2 regions of the Staphylococcus sp. FW104-15G4D genome follow, and region 1 is predicted to be linked to the other one. Evidence: riboswitches for the same ligand, from Rfam matches in the RefSeq annotation. Region 1 holds a riboswitch; the other holds the start of a gene.
The links. Region 1 has a riboswitch for FMN ahead of AC3WQX_RS04645 (ECF transporter S component). Riboswitches for the same ligand answer to the same signal wherever they lie in the genome.
Positions count from the first base shown of each region.

Region 1 (5,617 bases):
CACAATAAATCACTTGCTATCCAAAACAGTCAAAAACTTGTAGATGGTCCTGGTGGTTTAATCATTATGAATAATTTTAATGATAAACCACACGCATCATATAATAATACTAAAACTCAAATGCTCAATGAAATTAAAAAGAGCCCTAAATTTAAAAGAGTCTTCAATAACGGCGAATTTGAAACTCAAAACGTCACAATTAAAAATAACGGTAATACACAATCATATATACTATTAGGTTATCCAATGAAACCACAAGAAGATGCTAGTAGTAAGCATAGTGGTGTGTTTATTTATAAAGACTTAAAATCTATTGAAGATACAAATAATGCTATAACTATTATCATTTTGATTACTGCAATTATATTTATAGCAGCTAGTACAGTATTTGCATTCTTCTTATCGAACAGAATTACGAAACCCTTGAGACAATTAAAGACACAAGCACAAAAAGTTTCTGAAGGTGATTATAGTCAAATATCTTCAGTCTCTACTAAAGATGAAATTGGCGACTTATCAAGAGCTTTCAATAATATGAATTACGAGATTCAAGAACATATTGACGTTTTATCATCATCTAAAAGTATTCGTGACAGTTTATTAAACTCCATGGTCGAAGGTGTATTAGGTATAAACGATCAAAGAGTCGTTATCTTTTCTAATAAAATGGCTGATGATATCATCCATTTTATTGATGATTTTTCAAAAGAATCAATCGAACAACAAATCGAAAAAACATTTGAATCCAAAGGAACTGAATTTCTCGAAATAGAAATTAGTACGCGTTATTACGTCTTTATCACAAGTTATATCAATCGTATTCAGCCAAATGGTAGAAGTGGTATTGTAGTGATTATTCGTGATATGACAAATGAACATAATTTAGATCAAATGAAAAAAGACTTTATCGCTAATGTATCCCATGAATTACGCACACCCATTTCCTTATTACAAGGTTATACGGAATCAATCGTTGATGGCATAGTCACTGAACCAGATGAAATTCGTGATTCGCTTGGTGTTGTATTAGATGAATCTAAGCGATTAAATCGTCTAGTTAATGAATTATTAAATGTTGCACGAATGGATGCTGAAGGTCTATCGGTTGAGAAAGAAGTACAACCAATAAAAAATCTTTTAGATAAAATGAAAGCTAAATACCGTATGCAAGCAGACGATTTAGGATTAACAATGGAATTTAACTCTGGCAATGATCATCTTCTATGGGATTATGACATGGATCGAATGGATCAAGTTTTAACTAATCTCATTGATAATGCATCAAGATATACACAACCAGGTGACACAATTGCAGTAACTGCAAGTAAAGATGAGCAATATAATATTTTATATATTAGCGATACAGGTACAGGTATTGCTCCAGAACATTTACAACAAGTGTTTGACCGCTTCTATAAAGTGGATGCCTCACGTAAACGTGGTAAGCAGGGAACTGGTTTAGGTCTCTTTATTTGTAAGATGATTATTGAAGAACATGGTGGACAAATTGAAGTAAAAAGTGAGCTCGGTAAAGGTACCACATTTATAATTAAGCTCCCTCAACCTAAAAATTATGTAGCAGAGTAAACAAAATTTTAAAATACGAATTCGATGTGCATCTCATTAAGTTGGAGATTTAATCTAACTATTGGGGTGCATTTTTGTGTTTCTAATATGTTCTAACTTCACATCAACGATAAAGTTTCATTTTTGATTTATAGAAAATTAGGTCAATTGAATGATTTGATGAAAGGAAGCACTTTTATATTGATCGAATATCTTTTTGATAATAAATAACTAAGTACTTTATACTAACGATTTTATTTTTTAATAAGAAAGCAGAGTCATTGAGTTTATCACCTTTATCGTGTAATATAAAAATTAAATAAAAACATTATCAATATTCATCTTCGGGGTCGGGTGCAATTCCCAACCGGCAGTAAATTTAAGCCTGCGACGAAATAATTCGATAACACACGTAGTTGTCATATTATTTCTTGATTCAGTGAGATTCTGAAGCCGACAGTATAGTCTGGATGGGAGAAGATGGAGGTTTTTTGTTGTGCAAATTTCCTCCTTTTCTAAGCAAGATGAATGGAAGGAGAAAATTAAATATGCAACAAAATAAACGTCTTATAACTATAAGTATGTTAAGTGCGGTTGCGTTTGTATTAACATTTATAAAGTTTCCGCTACCATTCTTACCACCATACTTAACGTTAGATTTTAGTGATGTGCCAACGTTACTTGCTACTTTTTTATTAGGTCCCATTGCAGGTATTATTGTCGCATTCATTAAAAATATCTTAAACTTTTTATTTAACATGGGAGACCCTGTTGGGCCTGTAGCAAACTTTTTAGCCGGGGCAAGTTTCTTATTATCAGCTTATTATGTATATAAAAACAAACGTTCAACACGCACTTTAATTTATGGTCTAATAGTTGGTACGATTGTAATGACTATTGTACTTAGTATCTTAAATTACTTTGTATTACTTCCATTATATGGAATGATATTTAATTTAGGAGATGTCGTTAAAAATCTTAAAATTGTTATTGTCTCCGGTGTAATACCGTTTAATATTATCAAAGGTATCATCATTTCAATTATCTTTGTTTTACTATATAAAAGACTAAAAAATATTTTAAAATAAATAAATGCTCTTGATACTAAGTTATCTCAAAATATCTTAGTATCAAGAGCGTTTTTGATATCATTCTTAAATAAAAATAAGGCAAGTAGTAATCAAAAATAAAAACTCGAATTCCTAACAATTATAATTAAGAATTCGAGTCAATTTATTATTCAAATTTAAGCGCGTCACCATCAAATGGTTCGTCTTCAATTTTAATTGAATCAGTAGGACAACCTTCTAGTGCATCTTCCATATCTTCGTATAACTCTTCAGGCACTTCTGCAGTACCTTGGTTATCATCAAGGATTACGAAAGCAATACCTTCGTCGTCGTAATCATAAATATCTGGAGCTGCTGCACCACATGCACCGCATGCTATACAAGTATCCATATCAACGATTGTATATTTAGCCATTTTCATTCGCCTCCTTTGATAAAAATGCTACACTAGTATTACTAATACAATTGTAGACATCGACATTTTTCATTTCAATATATTCGTTTTATAGAGTGAGGGTTTAATTTGTACGATATATTATCTTATGCTATTGATCATGCATTTAACTACAAAACAAATAAAAGTATTTATAATATTTTAATAGGCAAGAAGTCTCATCAAACTTTTTTTGACGCTTCGAGCCAACAACTTTTGTCATTATATCATAGTTTACCCAATTTAAAATATCCTACTTTTGAGCGATTTATACTACAAAAGGATGATTTTAATCATGAATTAGATATCAAAACGCATCCTCGATATACATATGATAGTTTAACCCGAACATTTAGTTGTATACAACTACTTATCCAAACATTATCGAATACTCGCAAAGATACATTTAAATTTATTCCAGTAGTTCAAAATACTTACGTACAACAGAAAGTGAAACAGCTATATAATCATATCAAACTCTCTCAATTAGAAGCGTCATTTATATCAGAAATATATTCACTATTCGACGCAATAGAACGTCGCAATAATAAGAATGTGCTACATTACTATCTACAAGGGTATGAGGAACCTATGTATACTCGTCAGCAAATTAGTTTGATAGAGGATATAAAGCAATCTGAACTATTTGAATTAGAGATGAATCAACTGATAGATTTATTAGATGAGATTGAAGACGAATCTAATTATCCTATACTATCTCAAACAATTATCTTACCTCAGTTGTTAAATCAAACTTTTCTAAGTTATCAAAAATTACTACACGGTATGAATATGAACGAAATAGCAGAACATCAAAACGTTAAAATAAATACTATTGAAGATCATGTATTGGAAATATTTATTAAAGGTTATCAGAATGATTACAACACTTATGTCAATCAAAAACAAATTGATCAATTTATTCAATATTATGATCATCACATAGGCCTAAGATTAAGAGAATACAAACAAGCATTTGAAGACTTAACTTATTTTCAAATAAAATTAATCATCGTAGGTATTGAGCGAGGTGACTTACGTGTTAGAAGATAAACTTAAAGAATGGTTTGGATTTGAGACTTTTAAACGTGGCCAAAAGGAGATTATTGAAAGCATATTAGCAGGTAAGCACACCTTAGGTATTTTACCTACAGGAAGCGGGAAAAGTTTATGTTACCAACTTCCTACATATTTAATTGAGAAACCAACGTTAGTCATATCACCGTTAATTTCTTTAATGGATGATCAAGTGATGCAAATGAAACTTAATGGTGAATCTCACGTCTCATATATACATTCAGGTATGGATGAAATCGAAAAGAGAAACCATATTAATCAAATTTCACAAAGTCGATTCATTTATTTAAGTCCCGAATTTCTATTACAGCCACAGAATTTCAAGTTAATATCACATTTAGACTTTGGTTTAATAGTTTTAGATGAAGCTCATTGTCTATCAGAATGGGGTTATGACTTTAGACCACATTATGCCCTTATTGGACAAATCACTTCTCACTTCAAAAATGCGCGTATACTAGCGTTAACTGCGACAGCTCCACCACATTTAGAAGAAGATTTATCACATATTCTTAGTATTGATTTAAATGTCATTAAAACGAGTATGAATAGAGATAACATTTCTTTACAACATAAGAATTTTAATGATGATGATGAGAAAATAAAGTGGCTCATACCTTTTTTAAGCTATTCAGGACCCACGATTATTTATATTTCCTCTAAGAAAAGATGTCTAGAATTAGCTAAATTAATTTATGAGGCGGGATTCTTAACGGGCATTTATCATGGTGATTTGAGTTATCAAGAACGTCAAACTGTTCAACAACAATTTTTAAATAATGATATACCTATTATCGTAGCCACAAGTGCTTTTGGGATGGGAATAAATAAAAAAGATATCCGAACTGTCATTCACTTTCATTTATCTTCAAGTCCTTCCAATTATTTACAAGAAATTGGTCGCGCAGGAAGAGATGGTAAACCGAGTCAAGCCATTAGTTTGTATCAACCCGATGATAGTTTCATTTTAGAAACCTTATTGTTTGCAGATATGATGACTGAAGAGGATATCTCTATGTTTGAATTAGGTGAATTTTTACCACCCGTTAAAAAGGATATTCTAGATACGTTATATCGTCAGTTTACAATTAATGACCTTAAATCAATATTTAAAAAATCATTTCAACGTAAACGTTTAGGATACATGCGCATACTAGGCTATAAAAATTTAGATCAATGTCGCCGTAATTATTTACTCGAGTTTTTTGGTGAACATCCGGATAAACCTGTAAGATGTTGCGACAATGATACTGAATTGGAAGAAATAAAAACTTTTAATCGCAAAAAAGTAAAAAGGAAAATGAATTATAAAGAAAAATTGCAAAACTTATTTGAAGATTAACTTCAGATAATTATATCTAGTTAAAATGATTATGAAGCATCATTTATTTCTGACTAAATTGGCAATCTTCATTCTCAGGCTAGCTATCGCTTTACTTAAAGAATTTTATCAAGCTATAATTAAAATGTA
Region 1 covers NZ_JBYTCH010000001.1:958,801-964,417, reverse strand. Annotated here, with positions in the region: gene AC3WQX_RS04650 (ATP-binding protein) at 1-1,587, shown strand, start outside; FMN riboswitch at 1,903-2,052, shown strand; gene AC3WQX_RS04645 (ECF transporter S component) at 2,115-2,654, shown strand; gene AC3WQX_RS04640 (ferredoxin) at 2,803-3,051, opposite strand; gene AC3WQX_RS04635 (YpbB family protein) at 3,160-4,122, shown strand; gene AC3WQX_RS04630 (RecQ family ATP-dependent DNA helicase) at 4,109-5,488, shown strand.

Region 2 (5,617 bases), 280 kb from region 1:
TTTATTATCGTAATGAAACTGAATAGTTTAACAACAATGACCTAAGAGGTGTGACTATGATTAAGCACAAAAAGGGCTCTATCTTAGCTATTATAGGATTGCTAATAGTATTTGTTGTTGCTGCTGTTATTTTCTTTTCAATGATCTCTGATCAAATATTCTTTAAACATGTAAAGTCAGAAAAGAAAGTAATTAAAATCGATAAAACTCTAGATAAAGCAGCAAAGAAACAAATACATAACTATACGAGTCAACAGGTATCTAATAAAAATAATGATTCATGGCGTGATGCATCAGATGCTGAAATTAAAACAGCTATGGATAGTAGTGAATTCATTGATAATGATAAACAAAAATATCAATTTTTAGATTTATCAAAATATCAAGGTATAGATAAAAACAGAATTAAACGTATTTTATTTGATAGACCAGTATTATTAGAACATACTGATGACTTTTTAAATGCAGCTAAAGCTAAACATGTTAATGAAGTTTATCTCATCTCTCATGCGCTTTTAGAGACAGGTTCAGCTAAAAGTGAATTGTCTAAAGGTGTAGAAATCGACGGCAAAAAATATTATAACTTTTATGGTGTAGGTGCATTAGACAGTGATCCTGTTAAAACAGGTGCAGAATACGCTAAGAAACATGGTTGGGATACTCCACAGAAAGCTATATATGGTGGTGCTGATTTCATTCACAAACATTTCTTATCTCATGAAGATCAAGACACGCTGTATAGTATGAGATGGAACCCTAAGAATCCTGGTGAACATCAATATGCAACAGATATTAAATGGGCTGAAAGTAATGCAAGCATTATTGCAGATTTCTACAAGAACATGAAGACTGAAGGTAAATACTTTAAATTATATGTATACAAAGATGATAAAGAACATCAAAAATAGAATTTAAAAAAAGCATCGCTATTTTGAGAATTTTCTCGATAGCGATGCTTTTTTTGTGAGTAGTGCAAAAGTTTATAGAGGGTTTAATTTAAGTTATTTTGCTTTATTTTTACTGGATAACCATGTGAACAGAATGATAAATACAATTAATATTTTTGTTAGTAGTTTCATTATTTCACCTCGACAAAATGATTTTAGCATATCTATATAAGATTAAAAGTAATTAGTAAAGGATATGTTTATAAGGTATATATTTTTTAAGCTTTCACATTAATTGGTATAATAACTGAATACATAAATAGAAGGATGATGAATATGCGTGTGGCAATAATCGGTATGGGAACAGCTGGTGTCAGTGTTTTACGACAACTTGTTAAACATGAAGATTTTTCCAAACTTAAAGTGGATGTGTACGACGATGCAAAAAATATGGGGCAAGGTGTACCATTTCAGAATGACAGTAGTGAATTATTAATAAATATGCCCTCAAAAAAAATGAGTTTAAATCTAGATGATGATGAAGAATTTTGGAAATGGTATCAACAACAAACCGAATTTGATTTTCCTAATCCACAGTACTTACCAAGGTTTGTTTTTGGACATTATATGAAGTCACATCTTTCTCGATACGACCAACAATACGAGAATCTAACAATTATTAATGATAAAGTTCAGGAAATCTTTACTAACTCAAATGTGGATGATACAAAGTTAAAGTATTATGTATGTACATGTGAAGATGATAAAGAATGGCGAGAATATGATTATTTATTTTTAACGTTTGGTACGTTTAGTTATCACGATCCTTATCATTTGAAAGGTAAAAAAGGATACATCCAAACACCATATCCAACATATAATACATTAGATCATGTAGATGATTCAGATAGGATTGCTATTATAGGTACTGGGTTAGCGAGTTTAGATGCAGTGAGATATGTTGCTGCACATCATCCTAATTTGCCGATAACAATGACAAGTCGTTCAGCCTCTTTACCTAGTGTAAGAGGTAAAATGATAGATATACAATTTACTCATTTAACTAAAGATCATTTTAATGGAATTAAGGAAAATAATTACGGTAATGTGCCTATAGATAAGGCAGTTGCTTTGTTTTTAAAAGAGTGTGAGGATTATGAAATTGATTTTCAAAGATTAGTGAATAGAAGAACTGGTCACCATATTAAAGATTTACAATTTGATTTAAATAATGAAACAGAAATGGGAGTATTTCAAAGTATCATTGAGCATTTGAAAGAGAATTTAGATTGGATTTGGAATAGTTTAAGTTTAAGAGATCAAGAATTATTTAATCAAAAATACTCAAAAATGATTCAATTAAATTCAAACCCTATGCCTCCTAGAACTGCAAAGTTACTTATACAGTTAATTGAAGAAGGATATCTTGAAATAAAGAAAGATTTAGAAGATATTCAACATGACAATAATCAATTTTATTTAAAATTTAATAATGAAGATCAAGAAACTGAATTATTTGATGTAGTGATTAATGCAACAGGATCTAAAACACACCTCGGACAATTAGATGAAGATGATCAATTGATGTTAAATCTTGAAAATCGTCAAATTGTACAAAGACATCCTATGGGTGGCATTCAAATTATTCCTGAAACCAATCAAGTCATTAGTCCAAGATATGGTACGTTGACGAACGTCATTGCCATTGGTCAAATGACAAATGGTGTTAACAAATTACGTAATGGTGTGAAGATGATTGTTGATCAAGTAGTGAATACAGTATCTCACTTATATTTGACGCAAAAAGAAATGGAAAAAAATAGGTAAATTATCGACTAACGGATAAAATTCCACTAATAAATAAAATTTGATTGATGCTATTAAATTGAGTTTTGAAATCAATTATAGTAAGATTTTATTTGTAGTTATTAACTACATCACTCAATTAACCAATAACAATTTCATATAATTCTTTCGGGGCAGGGTGTAATTCCCAACCGGCAGTAAATTAAGCCTGCGACCTGCTAATATTTAATAATATTGGTGGCTGATCTAGTGAGAATCTAGAGCCGACAGTGAAAGTCTGGATGGGAGAAAGAATATAATTACTCGACAAGCAAATTTGTAGGACTATGTCTTATAGTAAACAAATATGCTTATTTAAAGATATATTATCAATCTCCTTATGCCTAATTAAATTGGTGTAAGGTTTTTTTATTTTGTTGAGGTGATAAATTGAGTCGATTTATGAATTATGCCATTCAACTTGCTCAAATGGTTGATGGTCAAACTGGTATAAATCCGCCGGTTGGTTCTGTAGTGGTTAAAGATGGTAGAATTGTCGGTCTAGGCGCCCATTTGAAAAAGGGTGATAAACACGCAGAAGTACAAGCATTAGATATGGCGGGAGAAAATGCTAAAGATGCAACTATATACGTTTCTTTAGAACCTTGTACTCATCATGGTTCTACACCACCTTGCGTAAATAAAATTATTGAATTTGGTATTCGTAAGGTTATCTATGCGGTAAAAGACACTACCTTAGCTTCTAAGGGTGATGAAATACTTAAAGAAGCTGGTATTGAAGTTGAATTTCAATTTAATGAGAATGCCGCTGAACTTTATAAAGACTTCTTTACTGCTAAAAGAAATAGCATTCCAGAGTTAACTGTTAAAGTTTCATCAAGTTTAGATGGCAAACAAGCCACTGATTCTGATGAGAGTAAATGGATAACTAATAAAGAAGTTAAAGAAGATGTTTATAAGTTGCGTCACGAGCATGATGCTGTATTAACAGGTAGAAAAACGATAGACGCTGATGATCCATTGTATACGACTAGAGTTCAGGATGGTAAGCATCCAATTAGAGTTATTCTATCAAAGTCAGGACAAATTGATTTTGAGCAACAGCTATTTGCAGATACTGCTTCACCTATTTGGATTTATACTGAAAATGAAAATTTAAAAAATCAAAGTAATGATAAACATATAGAAATTATTTGTTTAGAAAAATGCGATAGTACAGCTATATTAAAAGATTTATATCAAAGAGGTATTGGAAAACTGCTAGTCGAGGCAGGTCCAAATGTTACTTCACAATTTCTCCAATCTCATCATTTAGATGAACTCATTCTTTATTTAGCCCCGAAATTAATAGGTGGTTCAGGTAAACATCAATTTTACAAAACTGATCAAGTCATTGATTTACCTGAAGCAACTCAATTTGAAATTGTTTATTCCAAGTTAATTAATCAAAATTTAAAATTGAAACTACGAAAGAAGTGAATGCCTATGTTTACAGGTATCGTTGAAGAAATTGGTATCGTTCAACAAGTGCGTTCTGAGAAATCAGTGAGAACTTTAGAAATTAAAGCGAATCGCATTCTTGAAGATATGCATATCGGTGATTCTATAAGTGTAAACGGCGCATGTTTAACGGTGATTGATTTTAATGATACAGCTTTCTCAGTCCAAGTGATTAAAGGTACTGAAAATAAGACCTACCTAGCCGATTTACAACGTCAGGCTGAAGTAAATCTTGAGAGAGCGATGAGTGGTAATGGCAGATTCGGTGGACATTTTGTTCTTGGACATGTTGATGAACTTGGAACGATTTCTAAAGTTAATGAATCAGCTAACTCAAAAATAATTTCAATCAAAACTTCAAAAAATGTTTTAAATCAAATGGTACAACAAGGTTCTATCACTGTTGATGGCGTAAGTTTAACAGTCTTTGATCTTCATGAAACCACATTTGATATTCATCTTATTCCAGAGACGCGTAAGTCTACAATTTTATCAGATAAAAAAGTGGGCGATGCAGTTCACTTAGAAACAGATGTACTTTTTAAATATGTGGAAAATATCATGAATCATCAAAAATCTAAACTAACAGAAGATAAATTGCGTGCATTTGGTTTTTAGGAGGAATTTATATGCAATTTGATACAGTTGAGTTAGCTATAGAAGCTTTGCGAAAAGGTGAAAGTATCATTGTAGTAGACGATGAAGACAGAGAAAATGAAGGTGACCTTATCGCAGTTACTGAATGGATGGCTGACGATACGATTAATTTTATGGCAAAAGAAGGACGTGGTCTCATATGTGCACCTTTAGATACTTCAATTGCTAAAAGGTTAGAGCTAAATGCTATGGAACCGCATAATACTGATGCTTATGGTACACATTTCACCGTGAGTGTAGATCATAAAAATACGACTACAGGTATTAGTGCCTATGAGAGAACAATGACAGCAAGAGCACTTATAGATCATCATGCTAATGCCGAAGACTTCAATCGCCCTGGTCATTTATTCCCATTAATTGCTAAAGATAATGGTGTACTAGAACGTAATGGTCACACAGAAGCGGCTGTAGACTTAGCAAAATTAACTGGAGCTAAACCAGCAGGTGTGATATGTGAAATTATGAATGATGATGGAACAATGGCTAGAGGTGAAGACTTACAAAGTTTCAAGGAACGCCATAACTTAAAAATGATTACGATTGAAAGTTTAATTGAATATCGTAAGCAATCTGAGTCACATGTGAAGTTAAATGCTAAAGTTAATATGCCGACAGATTATGGAAAATTTGATATGTACGGTTTTACAACTGACTTAAGTGATGAAGAAATTGTAGTGATTGCTAAAGGATCAATTCGTTCAAATGAAAATGTTCGTATACACTCTTCATGTCTAACTGGTGATATATTCCACAGTCAAAGATGT
Region 2 covers NZ_JBYTCH010000001.1:1,239,583-1,245,199, reverse strand. Annotated here, with positions in the region: gene sagB (peptidoglycan release complex glucosaminidase SagB) at 57-908, shown strand; gene AC3WQX_RS05955 (FAD/NAD(P)-binding protein) at 1,224-2,714, shown strand; FMN riboswitch at 2,854-2,990, shown strand; gene ribD (bifunctional diaminohydroxyphosphoribosylaminopyrimidine deaminase/5-amino-6-(5-phosphoribosylamino)uracil reductase RibD) at 3,123-4,172, shown strand; gene ribE (riboflavin synthase) at 4,179-4,811, shown strand; gene AC3WQX_RS05940 (bifunctional 3,4-dihydroxy-2-butanone-4-phosphate synthase/GTP cyclohydrolase II) at 4,823-5,617, shown strand, end outside.
Region 2: linked by a shared signal. The riboswitch ahead of ribD (bifunctional diaminohydroxyphosphoribosylaminopyrimidine deaminase/5-amino-6-(5-phosphoribosylamino)uracil reductase RibD) and the one ahead of AC3WQX_RS04645 (ECF transporter S component) in region 1 are both predicted to bind FMN.